3 regions of the Gordonia liuliyuniae genome follow, and region 2 is predicted to be linked to each of the others. Evidence: predicted binding sites of a transcription regulator. Region 2 holds the regulator's gene; each other region holds the start of a gene.
What was found. Region 2 encodes LexA, which represses DNA repair genes until DNA is damaged. Its sites were predicted from a motif close to CGAACANNTGTTCG; they were not measured.
Positions count from the first base shown of each region.

Region 1: L5G33_RS18460 (HNH endonuclease signature motif containing protein) is a predicted target of LexA. The motif match lies at 3,198-3,211, and genes of this name have one in related genera.
Region 3: L5G33_RS08155 (HNH endonuclease signature motif containing protein) is a predicted target of LexA. The motif match lies at 3,351-3,364, and genes of this name have one in related genera.

Region 1 is NZ_JAKKOR010000014.1:14,726-20,381, reverse strand. Features, by position in the region: gene efeO (iron uptake system protein EfeO) at 1-302, shown strand, start outside; gene efeB (iron uptake transporter deferrochelatase/peroxidase subunit) at 302-1,585, shown strand; gene L5G33_RS18460 (HNH endonuclease signature motif containing protein) at 1,609-2,955, opposite strand; gene L5G33_RS18455 (hypothetical protein) at 3,256-3,465, opposite strand; partial or broken gene L5G33_RS18450 (DEAD/DEAH box helicase) at 3,625-5,656, shown strand, end outside.
Region 2 is NZ_JAKKOR010000005.1:192,977-198,632, reverse strand. Features, by position in the region: gene L5G33_RS06520 (phosphoenolpyruvate--protein phosphotransferase) at 1-924, shown strand, start outside; gene lexA (transcriptional repressor LexA) at 975-1,646, opposite strand; gene L5G33_RS06510 (LysM peptidoglycan-binding domain-containing protein) at 1,879-2,478, shown strand; gene nrdR (transcriptional regulator NrdR) at 2,595-3,041, shown strand; gene hrpA (ATP-dependent RNA helicase HrpA) at 3,081-5,656, opposite strand, start outside.
Region 3 is NZ_JAKKOR010000006.1:16,644-22,299, forward strand. Features, by position in the region: gene L5G33_RS08140 (hypothetical protein) at 1-808, opposite strand, end outside; gene L5G33_RS08145 (serine/threonine-protein kinase) at 808-2,595, opposite strand; gene L5G33_RS08150 (nuclear transport factor 2 family protein) at 2,740-3,255, shown strand; gene L5G33_RS08155 (HNH endonuclease signature motif containing protein) at 3,381-4,865, shown strand; gene L5G33_RS08160 (acyl-ACP desaturase) at 5,276-5,656, shown strand, end outside.

The DNA.
Region 1 (5,656 bases), on a different contig from region 2:
TCGGCGGCGAAGAGGACCGGTACAGCCACACGGACCTGTGGGATTTCGCGGCGAACATCGACGGCGCGGAGACGTTGATCGCTGAGATGCAGCCGATGATCTCCAAGGCTAGCCCGGATCTGATGAACAAGATCACCACTCAGTTCGGTGAGGTCCGGTCGGCGATCGATGCGCTGCGTGAGGGCGACGGTTACGTCGCCTACGACAAGGTCGACGAGAACACGCGAAAGGCATTGTCGGACAAGATCGATGCGCTGTCGGCGAGCCTGTCGCAGGTTCCCGGCATCGTGCTGAAGAAGTAGTGGGTACCGGGGAGAGCTCGGTCTCGCGTCGCGCCGTGCTGGGTGCGGCGGGCGCGGGGCTGGTCGTCGGCGGTGTCGCAGGTGCAGCGGGCGGTTACGGTGCCGGTTCGGCTGATTCGTCGTCCGACGACCAGACGGTGCCGTTCCGCGGCGACCACCAGGCCGGCATCACGACTGCCGCCCAGGATCGTCTGCATTTCGCGGCGTTCGACGTCGTCACCGATTCTCGTGACGAGTTGGTCGACATGTTGAAACGGTGGACTGTCGCCGCTGAACGTATGACGCGTGGCGAGGAGACCGTCGAGGACGGTGCTCTCGGCCTCGGCGATTACGCGCCGCCTGCGGATACCGGCGAGGCGCTCGGGCTCTCTCCCGCCCATCTCACGCTCACGATCGGTTTCGGTCCCGGACTGTTCGGGCCGAGTGCGTCGGACCCGGGTCGGCCGGATCGTTTCGGGATCGGTGCGCGTAAGCCTGCTGCGCTGGCGGATCTGCCGGCGTTCGCGGCGGAGAAGATCGAGCCGTCCCGTTCGTTCGGCGACATCTGCATTCAAGCATGCGCGGACGACCCGCAGGTGGCCGTGCACGCGGTCCGAAATCTTGCGCGGATCGGTGTCGGCGTTGTGTCGGTGCGCTGGTCCCAGCTCGGGTTCGGCCGTACGTCGTCGACGACGCGAGGGCAGGACACCCCCCGCAACATGTTCGGTTTCAAGGACGGGACCGCGAACGTTCGCGCGGAGGACACCGCTGTCCTCGACGAGCAGGTGTGGGTCGCCGAGAAGGACAATCCACCTGCGGCGCAGTGGATGACGGGCGGCACATATCTCGTCGCCCGCCGCATTCGGATGGATATCGAACCGTGGGATCGCGCGAACTTGAAGGAGCAGGAGACGATCGTCGGCCGGACGAAGGGCGAGGGCGCTCCGATCGGTAAGGAGTCGGAGTTCGACGAACCGGACTTCAACATCACGTCGTACGGTGCGCCGATGATCGCGCGCACCGCGCACGTCCGTCTGGCGCACCCCGATCAGAACAACGGCGCGCAGATTCTGCGGCGCGGCTACAACTTCACCGACGGCTCCGACGGTTTCGGCCACCTCGACGCAGGCTTGTTCTTCATCGCGTTCAATCGGGACAGCTTCAAACAGTTCGTTCCGATGCAGCATCAGCTCTCCCGCAAGGATGCGATGACCGAATACCTGATCCCGAACGCTTCCGCGAACTTCGCGGTGCCGCCCGGTGTGCAGGACGGCGAATGGTGGGGTCAGCACTTGTTCAGCTGATCTAGCCGCCGTCTCGTCCCTCGTCAGGCGGCTGTCGGGTGGATAGTCATGGTCCGCCGACCGTGTGAGCGCAACGGTTCACCTCGCCTGCCCGGGCGTGCGGGGTCGACCGGCTGCCGGAACCAGGGATGCCCGTCGCGGCCGATGAACACCTCCCACCCTCCCTGGTGGACGTGCACGTGGTGCATTCGACACAACAGGACACCGTTACCCAACGATGTGTCCCCGCCCCGCGACCACGGAACACAGTGGTGCGCATCGGTCCACGAGACCGGGCGGCCACACCCGGGAAACGCGCACCCACCATCACGGACCGCGAGCGCCTTCCGAATCCCCGGAGGAAACAACCGATGCTCTCGCCCGACATCGAGCGGAACACCCTCGCCATCGACCCGCACCGCCGACACGGCCGCGGCACACAACACGAGCCCGACCGTCGACGACGACACCGGGCCGGTGAACCCGAGACGGGCCACACCCCCACCGACCGAGGCGGTTGATTGTTTCCCGACGGTCGGGACCACCAGGGTCGCGTGCGGCAACACGCCCCCGCTGGTGGGACGCGCCGACCCGGACAGATACGTGCGGATGATCTGCCCGAGCGCATCGGCCCGCCGCTGCCCGGTCGACCTGGGATCTGGCGACCCGTCCGGCAGTGGGACCGGGCGGCAGAGCGGGTCGAGCGCGGCGTGTAACTCTTCCCCGGTGAGCACGTCCACATCGATCGTGGAGGTGATCCGACCGTCCTCGGCGACGGTCAACGACATCTCGTTGGACGCCGGATCCTCCGCTACCGGAACCCGATCCGGATCGGCACTCTCGCCGGCCAACCGAATCGCCTCACCCCTGGCGGCGGCCGCAACCTCGCCCGGCGTGGTCTGCAGCAACAGCTTCCGCGCCAACACGCCGCGTTCGGCCTCGTCGAGTCCAACCCGCCGATCAACACCAGCAACACCTGTGCCGACCGCGTCGGCCATCTCCGCCGACAACGACCCGTCCCGCAACGCTCGCCCGACCGCCTCCAGACGGTCGGCGTGGTGCCCATTGCGGACTGTGCGGTGCGCCACCGCCGGCGCGACCCCGATCGCGGTCAACAACCCCGCTGCCGAACGCACCCGTCGCCGGAACGGGACCCCGGCCCGCTCAGCAGCACGCACCAACACCGACTGCGCGGCATCGAGCACATTGCGTGCACGCGCGACCTCCACGATCGCCGACAGAATCTCGGCGTCATCGACCCCGACCGTGCTCGCCCGACCGAGCCGGCACGCCAACCGATCAGACTCCCCCGACTCCACTTCGCCGGCAGCAGGTGGAGCGAGCTCATCGACAACCCGGTCAGCGAACTCACGAACATCACAAGCGAACATGACACGACCTCCCCTCCAGACGGCCACTCATACGAGCGGCGCACGAACAACAGGACACGAACCGCCGAGACACCACCCCGGCCACAGCCGCCGCACTCCTCCCGCGGCTCGCACTCTCCCCCGAGGAACGAGCAGTCTTGAAACGGGTTCGCCCGGACTGCGGCGCGCTATCAACTTGTCAAACAACCCCCGCCCCCGGCGCTACCCGAGAACTATCAATATGGTACAACTCACCTCTGACAAGAAACTATGTTCGACTCGCCGTTGGCCCTGCGGACGCACGCGACAGCGGCACGTCTCTCACGTAAGCCTGCAGTCGATCGATCTGGGTACGAGTGCGGGCAGGATCTCGATCTGCGCTTCGCCTGCATCGATCTCGACCGCAATTTCCCGCGCCGCGTCTTCGACTGCACGCCGCACCAACGGATCCTCGACGTCGGACCCGTCAGGTATCTCGATCGTCGCTGACCGCCTGACTACTTCGACGACGTTGACGCGGTACACAGACACGGCCACCTCCCGTTCTCGCTAACCAAATGAGATCAGTTGCCGCCGACAATTCCCCCGCTTCACGGACGGCGGTTCCGACCGGCTCAAGGACGAAGCGGCGCATGATCGAAACGATTCCGCACAGTCCGAACTGTCGGATGAATCTGACACACTCGTCGAATGGACGAAGGTATCTACGAGCGGATCCTCACAGACGACTTGCAGGCTCAACTCAACGTGACCGAACTCCGATTCGACGCGTCGACGGTCGAGAAATCGGACCAGCCACACGTCCTCGCACGGCATGTGAGTGATATCGTCTTCCGTCACCTCAGCGGCATCTCTGACCAAGGCGCGCAGCTTGCGGCCGCCAACCAGTTGTTGGCCGATCTCGATGCCGCCGGCGATTCAGTCCTCGATCCCGCTCGCCAAGTCCTCCGGCTCTACCGTCCGTCGGCGGCGGGCGTCATCGATCGTACGAGGGTCCGCCCGGCAACGCCCCTATCGGAGGTTGCGCTCCTGACAAACGCCAGTGGGGAGCCGTCGATCGGCCACGAGTTGCCTGCTGAAATATCGTCGGCCGATCGAGTGGACCTCGTTTGCGCGTTTATCCGGTGGAGCGGAGTACGACTCCTCGAACGCGAGTTGACAGCACTGGCCGATGCCGGCAAGCCATTTCGAGTAATCACGACCACTTACCTTGGTTCAACGGAGCGTGCGACGCTCGACCGGCTTGTCCGGGAGTACGGGGCTGAGGTTCGTGTGCAGTATGACGCGTTACGCACGCGTCTTCACGCCAAGGCTTGGCACTTCCACCGAACCTCTGGTTACGACACCGCCTACATTGGTTCGTCGAACCTCTCGAACGCTGCACTCGTAGACGGCGTCGAATGGAACGTGCGGTTATCTCGCATCAGCACACCAAGCCTCATTGACAAGTTTCAATCGACGTTCGAAACCTACTGGAACGAAGACCCCTCGTTCGAAGAGTATGACCCCGACCGCGATCGTGACCGGCTCGACGACGCATTGGCCGAAACGTCTGGAGGCCGCAAAAGTGAAAGGTCGACGCTGACGATCTCCGGTCTAGAGGTCCGGCCGTATCCATACCAGCAAGTGATGCTCGACGAGATCCGCGCTGAGCGCGAGGTTCACGATCGCCACCGAAACCTTGTGGTTGCCGCGACGGGCACCGGCAAGACGGTTCTCGCAGCACTCGACTACCGGAACCTCCTGCGCTCGACCGGCGAGGATCTCCGCATCCTATTCGTCGCTCATCGGCAGGAGATCCTCGACCAGGCCCGTCGGACCTACCGCGAAGTCCTCTCCGATGCAAATTTCGGTGAGATGTACGTGAGCGGTGCTCGTCCTGAACGCTGGTCCCACGTCTTCGCGAGCGTTCAGTCCCTTGCGTCGTACGGCGTCTCCACTATCGCTCCGAACCATTTCGACGTGGTCGTCGTCGACGAATTCCATCACGGCGCTGCGCCGACATACCGCGCGATCACCAGCCATTTCACACCGCGTGAGCTCGTCGGTCTCACCGCGACGCCAGAGCGCGCCGACGGTATCAACGTCCGAGAGTTCTTCGACAACCGTACCGCCACCGAACTCCGACTCTGGGACGCGTTGGAAGCGGAACTCCTGTGCCCCTTCCACTACTTCGGGATCGCCGACGGGTCGACCTATCGCGTCTAACATGGAAACGAGGTCGCTACGAGCCGTCGGAACTCAACAAGATCTACACCGGAAACGACGCGCGCGCCGCAATCATTCTTCGTGCGATCACGAGACAAATCATCGACCCCAGGGCTATGAGGGCGCTCGGGTTCTGTGCCAGCCGTCAGCATGCCGATTACATGGCTAAGACGTTCACCGCGGCCGGGATCCCAGCAGCCATCGTCGACGGCGGGACGCGAGACGTTGACCGAGTCCGAGCAATCGCCGACCTCAAAAACCGGACGATTAATGTCATCTTCTCCGTCGACGTATTCAATGAGGGTCTCGATATCCCATCTGTCGACACCATCCTCATGCTCCGGCCGACGGAAAGCGTCACAATCTTCCTGCAACAGCTTGGTCGCGGACTTCGGTTCGCGGATGGCAAAGCCGTTCTCACTGTGCTCGACTTCGTTGGCGCGCAGCACGAAGAGTTCCGGTGGGATCTGCGATTACGCGCGATCACCGGGCGCAGCCGGACCAAGATTGCGAC
Region 2 (5,656 bases):
CTCGTGGCGTCGTGGTCCGGTCCCGGGGCGACCGCGGACGGGGTGCCGATCGCGATCCTCGCGAACGTCGCCGACGGCGTATCCGCTCGGACCGCGACGCAGTCACCGGTCCAGGGCGTCGGGCTGTTTCGGACCGAGCTCGCGTTCCTGGACCGTGCGACCGAACCGACCGTCGACGAACAGGCTGCGCTGTACCGGGAGGTCATCGAGGCGTTCGATGGCCGGAAGGTCGTCATCCGGACCCTCGATGCGGGCTCGGACAAGCCGCTGAGATTCGTCGACACCGAGCTCGAGCCGAATCCGGCGATGGGTGTGCGCGGCAATCGGACGGCGCTCTCGCATCCCGAGATCCGGCGCGGACAACTCGATGCGCTCGCGGCGGCTGCTCAGGGTTCCGCAGCCGTGCCGTGGATCATGGCGCCGATGATCGCGACGGTGGACGAGGCGCGCGAATTCGCCGCGCAAGTGCGCGACCGGGGCATGATTCCGGGTGTGATGGTCGAAGTGCCGTCGGCCGCGATCATGGCCGACGCGATCCTCGCCGAGGTCGACTTCGTCTCGATCGGAACCAACGACCTCACGCAGTACACGATGGCTGCCGACCGCATGTCGCCCGAGCTGGCGTCGCTGACCGATCCGTGGCAGCCTGCGGTCCTCGCCCTGATCGGCATGGTGGGCGCCGCGGGAGAGCGGACAGGGAAGAACGTCGGCGTGTGCGGCGAAGCGGCGGCTGATCCGCTACTGGCCTGTGTCCTCGTCGGCCTCGGGGTGCGTTCGCTGTCGTCGGCGCCCGCTGCGTCGGCGGCAGTCGGCCTCAAGCTCGGCACCGTCACGATGCAACAGTGCCGCGAGGCCGCGCGTGCGGCGCTCGCGGCGACCAGTGCATCGGGTGCGCGCGACGCGGCGCGCGCTGTGACGGGCTAGAGTCTCGGCACTAGATGGTCGGGTGCACCTAGCTCCATGGTCGGGTGCGCCTAGATCCGCCGCATCACGGTGACGACTTTGCCGAGGACGGCGGCGTCGTCACCGGGGATCGGCTCGAAGTGCTCGTTGTGCGGCATGAGCCAGACGTGCCCGTCTTTGCGCTTGAACGTCTTGACGGTGGCCTCGCCGTCGATCATCGCCGCGACGATGTCGCCGTTCTCGGCGACGTTCTGCTGACGGACGACGACCCAGTCGCCGTCGCAGATCGCCGCGTCGATCATGGATTCGCCGACCACCCGGAGCATGAACAGCGAGCCGTCGCCGACGAGTTCCTTCGGCATCGGGAAGACTTCCTCGACCGCCTGCTCCGCCAGAATCGGCCCGCCCGCCGCGATGCGACCGAGCACCGGAACGAACGTCGGCGTGGGTAGCCCCTCGGACGAATCGTCTGACGGGGGCGTGCGGTTGTCGTCACGCACATTCACCGCGCGGGGCCGATGCGGGTCGCGCTTGAGCAGGCCGCGTCGTTCGAGTGTGCGCAACTGGTGCGCCACCGACGAGGTGGAGGTGAGGCCGACCGCCTCGCCGATCTCGCGGATGCTCGGTGGATAGCCGCGTTCGCGAACCGACTTCCGGATGACTTCCAGCACCTCGCGCTGGCGCTGCGTCAGCGACGCCTCCAGCGTCGACGTCGAGAGCAGCGGATCGGGGGTGTCAGCCATCGTCGGTCCTTCCTCATCGTGCGTGTCTCATCGTGCGTGATTCACGACCCCGTCGGGTGGCCCGTGTGGGGGTGAGATCTGTTCGAACATCGGTGTCCGATCTGGTGATCACGCTAGTCGAACAGATCACAGATTTCAAACAATTGTTCGACGTGTCGCTGACTTTGTCGGTGGGGTGGTGTTTACTATCGAACAAGAGTTCTTCGAACACACGATCGATGAGGAGTATCCGATGGCTCAGGTACTGATCTCGCGCCCCGATGAGCGTTCGCGGCGTGTCCCGGACAGCACGCATAGCACCGTGATGACCTGCGATTTGCCGGTTCTCGACGGGCGCCCGCGGGTGCCGCTGTGGACCGACGCGCCCGCTCGGGGGTGCCGACCGACGGGGCGTGCGCCGCGCCGGGCGGGGACCTTCGACGAGCGTAGGCGCTCGCGAATCGCGTGCGATTCTCAGCGTGCCGGACGCCTGGAGCAGCGCCCGTCAGCGGACCGTGCCGGGGCACGGCGGTCGGCCGCCGACCGTTCGAACATCGACGGTGTCATCGCTCGGCGTCGAGTCGTCGGCGCTCTGCTTCTCGGCTCCGTTCTCGCCGGCGTGGTCTGGATGCTGACGATCGTCGGGTCGGACTACCAGGACGCGGTCACTCCGAGCACCCCTGGTGTGACCCAGGTCGTCCACGTCCGCAGCGGTGAGTCGTTGTCGGACGTCGCGCGCAGAGTCGCCGCCGACCTGCCCGTGGCAGGGGTCGTGGAGCAGTTGCGCGAGCTCAACCACCTGGAGTCGTCGGGACTGCGGATCGGCCAGCCGTTGATCGCCCCGGCCTACTGATCCGTGCGATACGGGGCTGGGGAGACGTGGCCGGTGTGACGTGACCGGTGTGAAGGGGACAGTGTGAAGGGGGCGGTGTGAAGGGCAGTTGGACGGTTGCGCGTATTCTTTCAAGCATGCGCTGCCCGTTCTGCAAGAACGACGACACACGAGTGGTGGATTCCCGCGTCGCTGAAGACGGCCTGGCGATCCGCCGCCGTCGATCGTGCGCCGAGTGCGGTCGCCGATTCAGCACTGTCGAAGCCGCCGTCCTGTCCGTCGTCAAACGCAACGGCGTGTCGGAACCGTTCAGCCGCGAGAAGGTCATGCAAGGCGTGCGGCGTGCCTGCCAGGGACGTCACGTCGACGAGGACGCGTTGGCGAAGCTCGCGTCGCAAGTCGAGGACTCCGTCCGCGGCTCCGGGTCGGCCGAGATTCCCAGCAATGAAGTCGGTCTGGCGATCCTGCGCCCGCTCCGTGATCTCGACGAGGTCGCCTACCTGCGGTTCGCATCGGTATACAAGTCGTTTGAGTCCGCGGATGATTTTCAACGCGAGATCGACGAACTCCACAGCCGCGTCTGACCCCGGACGCCTCGACCCCGGACGCCTCGACGGCGATGCTTAGAAACTCTCGATCGCTTTGCGGACTCGCTTCTCCGAGACCGGTCCGGCCGTGCCGAGTTGTTGAGCGAACAAACTCACGCGAAGCTCCTCCAACTGCCACTGCACCATCTCGTTGAGGGCGTCGTGGCGGGCCTCGGGTACCTGGGCGAGACGCTGATTCCACGCCGACACGAGGCGGTCGACGACTGCCGTCCCCTCATTGTCGCGAGCCGCCGACCCGGGCAGTGCCTCCAACCGGACGCGTGCCGCAGCTAGGTATCTGGGCAGTGCGCGCAACCGCGGGCCGGACGTCAAGCCGACGAACCCGTCGAAGACGAGGTTCGCGATCTGGTCGGCGACATCGTCGGCGGCCAACGTGCCTGCCCGCTGATCGATGGCTCGTCGGACCTGCGAGTATTCGGCGAGCGCATCCACCGCGGCGTCGAAGTACTCGGGGGCCGTCTGACGGATCACCGGCGCGACGTCGGCCGACAGCGCGTCGAAGTCGGCGGCCGTCCGCACTGCTGTCACGTCCGGGTGTGCGGCCAACACGTCGATGACGGCGCGTCTGGTGCAGTCGGCGAGCAGCGCGTCGACGTCCCGGTACGGACTTTGGCTCAACGCGAGTTTGCGGGCGGGCGGCAACGACGAGGCGAGTCGACGTGAGGGCGGCGCCACGGTTCGAACGAGGAGGTCGCGGACGGCGGAGGCGATGCCCGCGTCACGCGCTGCCGGGGTGGCCACGTCGACGACTCGCACCCCGGCGCCCGGAACGACCGCCAACGTCGGATAGCGGGTGACTCGTTGACCGGCCAGAGTCTGGGTGCGTTCGTCGGCGAGAGCGCCGATGCCGTCCGCCGTCCAGTTCGTGAACGTCTCGGCGGGCTCGCCCGCGCCGGCTCGGACTGGACTCAACTGCGCGCGGAGTTCGGCCAGGCGATCCCCGCGTGCGACGACGGCGCCCTTCGCGTCCGTGATCGCGAAGTGCATGCGCAGGTGGGCGGGGAGGTTCTCGGGGCGGAAGTCGCGCGAGCCAAGCGAGGTCCGGGTGATCGACGACAGCTCGCGGGCGAGCGCCGGGATGAGCGGCTCGGAGCGCGGAGACAACTGATCGAGGGCGAGGTCGGCGTACCGCTGGGCGGGGGACATCGACTTGCGCAGTCCCTTCGGCAACGATTTGACGAGTGCTGTCGCCAGCTCCGAACGCATGCCCGGGACCAGCCAGTCGAAGCCGTCGTCGTGGACGTGGTCGAGCAGGTCGCGCGGCACGACGACCGTCACCCCGTCGTCGGGGGCGCCGGGGGAGAAGTTGTACCGCAGCTCGAGCCGCGTCTCGCCCTGCTTCCAGGCGGACGGGAACTCAGCGGCCGCGGGCGTGTCGTCGGCAGCGAACATCTCGGCGGTCAGATTGAGCAGTGTCGGATCGGCGCGTCCGGCCTTCTTCCACCATGAATCGAAGTGCCGGGCGGAGACGACGTTCGCGGGAACACGTGCGTCGTAGAAGTCGAAGAGTTCGGTGTCGCTCATTCCGACGTCGCGGCGTCGAGCACGGTGTTCGAGGTCCTCGACGTCTTTCAACAACTGTGCGTTGTGTTCGACGAACGCATGGCGACTGCGCCACCGGCCGCCGACAAGTGCCTCCATGATGAAGATCTCGCGGGACGTCTTCGGGTCGATGGGGCCGTAATGGATGCGGCGCTGTGCGACGAGCGGTACGCCGTACAGGGTGACGCGCTCGTAGGCCATCACCGCGGCTCTCCGCGTCGACCAGTGCGGCTCGCTGTAGGTGCGGCTGACGAGATCGCCGGCAGCCTGTTCGACCCACTCCGGATCGACGGCGGCGACCGTGTGCGCGAACAGCCGCGAGGTCTCCATCAGCTCGGCCGCCATTACGAACGCTGGCGGCTTCGACGCGAGGAACGAACCGGGGAAGATCGCGAACTTGGTGCCGCGGGTGCCGAGGAACTCGCGGGTGTCGCCTTGCCGGACGCCCACGTTGGTGAGCAGGCCGGTGAGGAGTGACTTGTGGACGGTCGCCGCCTCGGCCTGCGTCTCGGGCGTCTGCCATTTGAGGTCGCGGACCGTCCGCTTGAGCTGTCGATGCAGATCCCACCACTCGCGCACCCGGAGGTAGTGGATGAACTCGCGTTCGCATTGTCGGCGGAACTGGTTGCCGGACAGCTCGTCTCGTTGTTCATTGAGGTACGACCAGAGCTTGAGGTAGCCCATGAACTCCGAGCCGGGAACGGTGTGGCGACGGTGCGCCGTCTGAGCCGCCTCCCGCTTGTCCGACGGGAACTCGCGGACGTCGGGGAGCGCGAGCGCGGCGGCGATCACCAGAACGTGGTCGAGGCAGCCGTTCTCGTGACCCGCGACGAGCATCCGGCCGAGCCTCGGATCGACGGGCAGGCGGGCCAGCGTGGTGCCGACCTTGGTCAATCGGGCGACCGCCGAATCCGTGTCGGTGACGGCTCCGAGCTCGGACAGGAGTGCCATGCCGTCGCGGACCGCGCGGTGCTCGGGCGGTTGGACGAACGGGAAGTCGGTGATGTCGCCGAGCCGCAACGACAACATCGACAGGATGACCGCGGCGA
Region 3 (5,656 bases), on a different contig from region 2:
CGTTCGCGAATTCCAGCAACTGGTCTTTAGTTGCACCATTCGCACCGATTCCGATCCACACGTTCTCGTGGTTGTCCGGACGGAGATGCATGACGTGCTCGGCGCCGTCGAAGTATCCCGTACCGAATCGCCATTTGACAGCCTCGATCCCGGGCCGCTTCGACGCGTTCACGAATATCGCATCAGTGGCCGACTTCGAGTCGAGCCAGGCCACCGAGACCGCAACATCGGGTCCGTCGCACGCTATACGAGCACGGGAAAGGGCGTTCCCGCTGCCGTCGACGGCGGCACCGGTCTCGCCTTTGAACCCGCTGAGCATCCAGTAGCATTCGATGCTCTTCCAACCGGACAGGTCGGGCGTCTGCGGCAACAATTCGGGGAACTGCCTCACGAACGTCGTATAGGCGCCCCAACTGGAACCGACGGTCGTCTCGCTCGCAGTACTAGACGCCGACACGACATCGTCCGACACCGCGCGCACTGTGTACCTGTGTTTTCCGGTCGCCGCCTGATCGTCGACGTATGTCGTCGCGGCGCCGTCGTAGACGACCACCGAGTCGTCACGAACCAATTGATACCGGTCGGCTCCTGAGACGCCGGTCCACGCGGCCTTCACCACTGCCTCGTCGACCGATGTGGTCAGACCCGACGGGGTATCGACCGCGCCGGAGCCGCCGACTGCAAAACGAACTCCGAACAGGCAGGCGAGGAGAACCACGACGGCTGCTGCCGCGATGATCCACCACGTGCGACGAATCCCATCCGACTGCTCGCGGCCGGGCATGGCGCCCGGATGATGAACTGTCATCAGAACGGCAGCCTTCCCAGCAGGTCGCGAGCTTGCTTGGTCTTCTTCGGTCCCGGATAGGCGACTTCCACGAACGTCCTACTCCGAGGTTCATCGTCGCTGCTGAAGATGAAAACCGACCGTGACTCTCCGCCCTTCTCCCCCGTCTGGATGCTGCCCTTCGCGTTCTGCGGAGACTTGACGTTGTACTCGTCCTCGTTGTCGATCGGCGTCTCACCGTATGCAGCCGAACTCGCAGTGTCCGCGTCCGTGTAAACACCGATCCGGACCACGAACTCAGTCTGGTCTGCGCTGTCGATCTTCGAGCATGTGATCAGCGACCCCGGCTTGTAGTCGGACGTCTTCGGGCCTTCCGCACGGCATTTCATACCGCCGAATCCGTTGGTGCTGACCGGCGTCGCAGGCAGCAATTCCGGATACATGGCGGCGACATCACCAAGCACTCCCCAAGTCAGGTAGACGTCGACCGGGTCGGACGACGTGAAGTCCGACCCCTTCGTCGTCGTGCTGCGCGCGGCGACCGAGTACGTGTGCTCGCCGGGAAACGGACTCGTATAGGTGAACGACGTACCGCTCACCGTCCGGATCACTTTGTCGTCCTCTTTGACGAGGTACTCACTGGCGCCGGAGACGTCGTCCCACGACATCTCGACGCCCTTCGGAGACGCTGTGACCTCGACACCGGACGGGGCCGACAGCCCACTGCCCGACGCCCACGCGAAACCGCTGCCGATGCCGATGGCCGCCGCAACCGCGACCACGCTGGTCGCCACGACGGGGGTCCGGCGATACCAAGGCGGCGACGCGTTCTCGTGCGGCCCGCTCGGGGTCGGCACCATGCCGGTGTGGATGACGTTCGGCGCGTAAGCGCCGGGCGCGATGTTGCGGACCGGCGCACCCGGCGTGTTCGCGAACGACGGCGGGATCACCGGCCCGCGGCCCTCGAAGAGTGCGACGCGCAGAGCGTGCGCGAACGCCAGGCACGACGGCTGACGCTGCGCCGGATCCTTGGCGAGTCCGACGGCGAATACTGCGTCAACGGCAGGCGACAGGCTCCGGTTGCGTTCGCTCGCCCGGGGCGGCTCGGCGAACATGTGCGCCGTCATCAACCCGTGGATGCTCGTCGAATCGTACGGCGAACTACCCGTCACCAGTTCGAACGCTGTGGCGGCGAGCGAATAAAGGTCGGCGCGGCCGTCGACGCCCCGGCCGTCGATCTGTTCGGGCGAGCAGTACCGCATGGTGCCGACCGTCGTGCCGGTACTGGTGAGTTCAGCGCCCGCGTCACCGAGCGCCTGCGCGATGCCGAAGTCCGTCACTTTCACCGCATCCGGGAGGATCGGATCCTGGCCGGGCGTGATCAGGATGTTCGCCGGCTTCACATCGCGGTGCAGGATGCCGTGTCGATGCGCGACGTCGAGCGCCGCCGCCACACCATCGACGATGTTGGCGACCAGCCGAGCGTCCAAACCGCCCGGCGACTGCTTCACGATCTTCGACGCATCCGTGCCCGGGACCAACTCCATGGCGATCCAGAGGACGTCGTTCAAGACGCCGCGGTCGTACACCCGCACCAAGTTGGGGTGCACGAGCGGCGCGACCAGGTCCGCTTCCCGCTCGAACCGAGCGCGCACCACCGGGTCGCCCGTGTGCGCCGACCTCAACACCTTTAGCGCGTCGCTGCGCGGAAGCCGGGGATGCCGGACGCGATAGACCTCACCCATGCCGCCCGCCCCGAGCACGGCTTCGATGCGGTACCCCGCGACCTCGTCTCCGACTTCGAACATGCGCCGCATGCTACCGGCAGTAGTGGTCAATGCCCCGAATCGACGCAGGTCGGGTGAATGACCCGAACACCGAACTGGCAAGTCCGCGACCGACATTCCGAACTCGCTGCACCGCTCGCACCGACTCCCTTACGATCGGCGAACATGACCGAAACGTTCAGTGCAGAAGAACTCGACGCCGCATTCACCCAGTTCCAGAAGACCGTCGCCGACGTTGCCGACCACCGTGACTGGGACGTGTGGGCCGACCAGTTCACCGAAGACGCCGACTACGTCGAGCATGCGTACGGCACCATGCACGGGCGCGAGGAGATCCGCGTCTGGATCAACAAGACGATGAACGAGTTCCCGGGCAGCCACATGACCGGATACCCGTCACTGTGGCACGTGACCGATCCGTCGACGGGACGCGTGATCTGCGAGGTCGACAACCCGATGCGCGATCCGGGCGACGGCTCGCAGTTCACCGCCACGAACATCACCATCCTCACCTACGCCGGCGACGGCCTGTGGAGCTGCGAAGAAGACGTCTACAACCCGATGAAGTTCGGTCTCATGGCCCGCAAGTGGTGCGACCGCGCCGCCGAACTCGGCACCCTCGACGCGCCCGCCCGCCAGTGGTTGGAGACGACCGGCGCGATGTTCGGACGACGGAAGTAGCGGACGCTGCAACCTTGGCATTTCCGCCGAAAAAGAATTGTCGGACCCTCCTGTTCGTGTCGTGTCAAAGCTTCAGAAAGAAGCTATGAACTGTACGAACACGTTTTTCCCAGGAGGTGAATCCGATGACCGAACCGACCTACAGCGGCCGCGCCCTCCCGGATTCACCGGCCGAGCTCGTGAAACACATCGACGCGGCCGTCGCCAAGCTCGTCGGTACGTCGTTCGCGTCGCTGTCGGGCGAAGACCTTCTGGCTGTGGCCGACGTCAACGAGCAGACACGCGCCCGCACGGAAGCTGCGACGACGTCGCTGATGATCGAGATCAACAACCAGTTCGCGTTCCACGCGGCCGGATTTCAAACCGTGCAGAAGTACATGACCACCGGCCTGCGTCTCGGCACACCGGAAGCAAGCACCCGGATGAAGCTGATGTACGCGACCGGTGAGTTCATCGGCATCGGCGGCGATCCGCTCCCACCACAACACCCCGCCACCGCGCAAGCGCTGCGCGACGGCGCAATCAACCGCGCACACGTCCGCGACATTGCCGATGTCGTGGACAGGGTTCCTGCCGCAATCGACGCCGAAACGGTTGCATCTGCCGAACAGCAGCTCGCGGACGCCGCTCGAACCCTGACGCCGGAGAGCGTCCGGAAAGTTGGAGTTCGTCTGCTCGGCCATCTCGACCCAGACGGCGAACTGACGGACGACCTAGATCGCAAGCGGACGCGAGGGTTCACCCTCGCTCCGCAAGATGCGCGGCTAATGTCCAAGCTGAAAGGCTCGTTGACGCCAGCCGTCCGCGCCAAGCTCGACGTCCTGCTCACCGCGTGGGCGGCGCCGGGGATGAACAATCCCGCCGACGACCAATCCCCCTCCGGTGCCGTCGACCAAGCCGAACTCGACGAGGGCGCCCTCGCCGCCGCAGCCGAACGCGACACCCGCACGACGGCCCAGCGCAACCACGACGCGCTCGCCGCGATGCTCGACTTCGTTCTCGGCCACAACGCTCTCGGCAGGCCCGAGCGGATCCCTGCCGAACTCGTAATCACCATCACCGATGCAGAGTTGGCCGCACAATCCGGCGTCGCGCTGACCGCCACCGGGGCGCGCATCCCGGTGAAAGACCTCGTGGAGATCGCCGCCCACGCGACCCCACACCTTGCGATCTTCAAAGGCCACACCAGCGAAGTGCTGCACCTCGGACGAGGCAAACGCTTCGCTTCCAAAGCCCAACGGCTCGCCATGTTCGCCCGCGACCGCGGGTGCACAGCCCCCGAATGCGACGTCCCGTTTGCCCGCACCGAAGCCCACCACGTCATCCGTTGGGAAGACGGCGGCCAAACCGACATCGTCAACCTCGCCGGGGCATGCGGCAAGCACAACCGCTCCGAAGGCAAAGGCCCGGGCAAATGGGAGACGCGGATCGTCCCGAACGGCCCCAACAAGGGTCGGGTCGGTTGGCGGCCACACGGATCCGCCCGCCGACTGCAGGTGAATCGGATTCACCACGTCGGGCAAGAGCCCGAATACCTGCCGCACAGCCCGCCCAGCGGATCCGGTTCGGCACTTGAAGCCTGGCTTGCAGCACACCTGGAAGCTGCCTGAACTGTGGAAAGTCTCCCGCCCACGAAGCGTTGCCCGTCATGACTGCGACATCGGCCGACCGGTCCGAAGCACGGCGCAAGCCGATGAGGAAGGAAGCCGACCGGGCGACTCGCTTCTCCGCCGAACTCTTCGACCCGTCCTGACGGCACCGCTCGACCCGTCGACTGGCTGCTCTGGACGCCCGCACCGCTGCGGGCGTTGACCGATTGACGCTCCGAACTTCGCTCGACCTCCAGAAACCTACGGTTGAGTAACAACGAGACCGCGCGAGACGACAAACACGTAGGCCACAGACTTGGGGCCACTGCCCAACTGACGTAGCCTGGACGTGATAAGTGCACGTCGACCGGAAGCGGGCCGACACACGCCCGAACATGCCGCATGCAGAACCGACCGGAGGATTTTCACCGATGGCACGCGAATTGACTCAGATAGAACTCCTCCGGGAGCTCGAAACGGTCGCCGAGGACAACGTCAACCGACACCTCAAGACCGCCCGTGACTGGAACCCGCACGACTACGTGCCGTGGGACGACGGCCAGAACTTCGCAGCGCTCGGCGGCGTCGACTACGACCCCGAGCAGTCGAAGCTCGACGAGGTCGCCAAAGCCGCGATGATCACCAACCTGCTCACCGAGGACAACCTGCCCTCGTACCACCGGGTGATCGCCGACAACTTCTCGATGGACTCCGCGTGGGGACACTGGGTCGGCCGTTGGACGGCCGAAGAGAACCGCCACGGCATCGCCATGCGCGACTACCTCGTCGTCACCCGCGGCGTCGACCCCAAC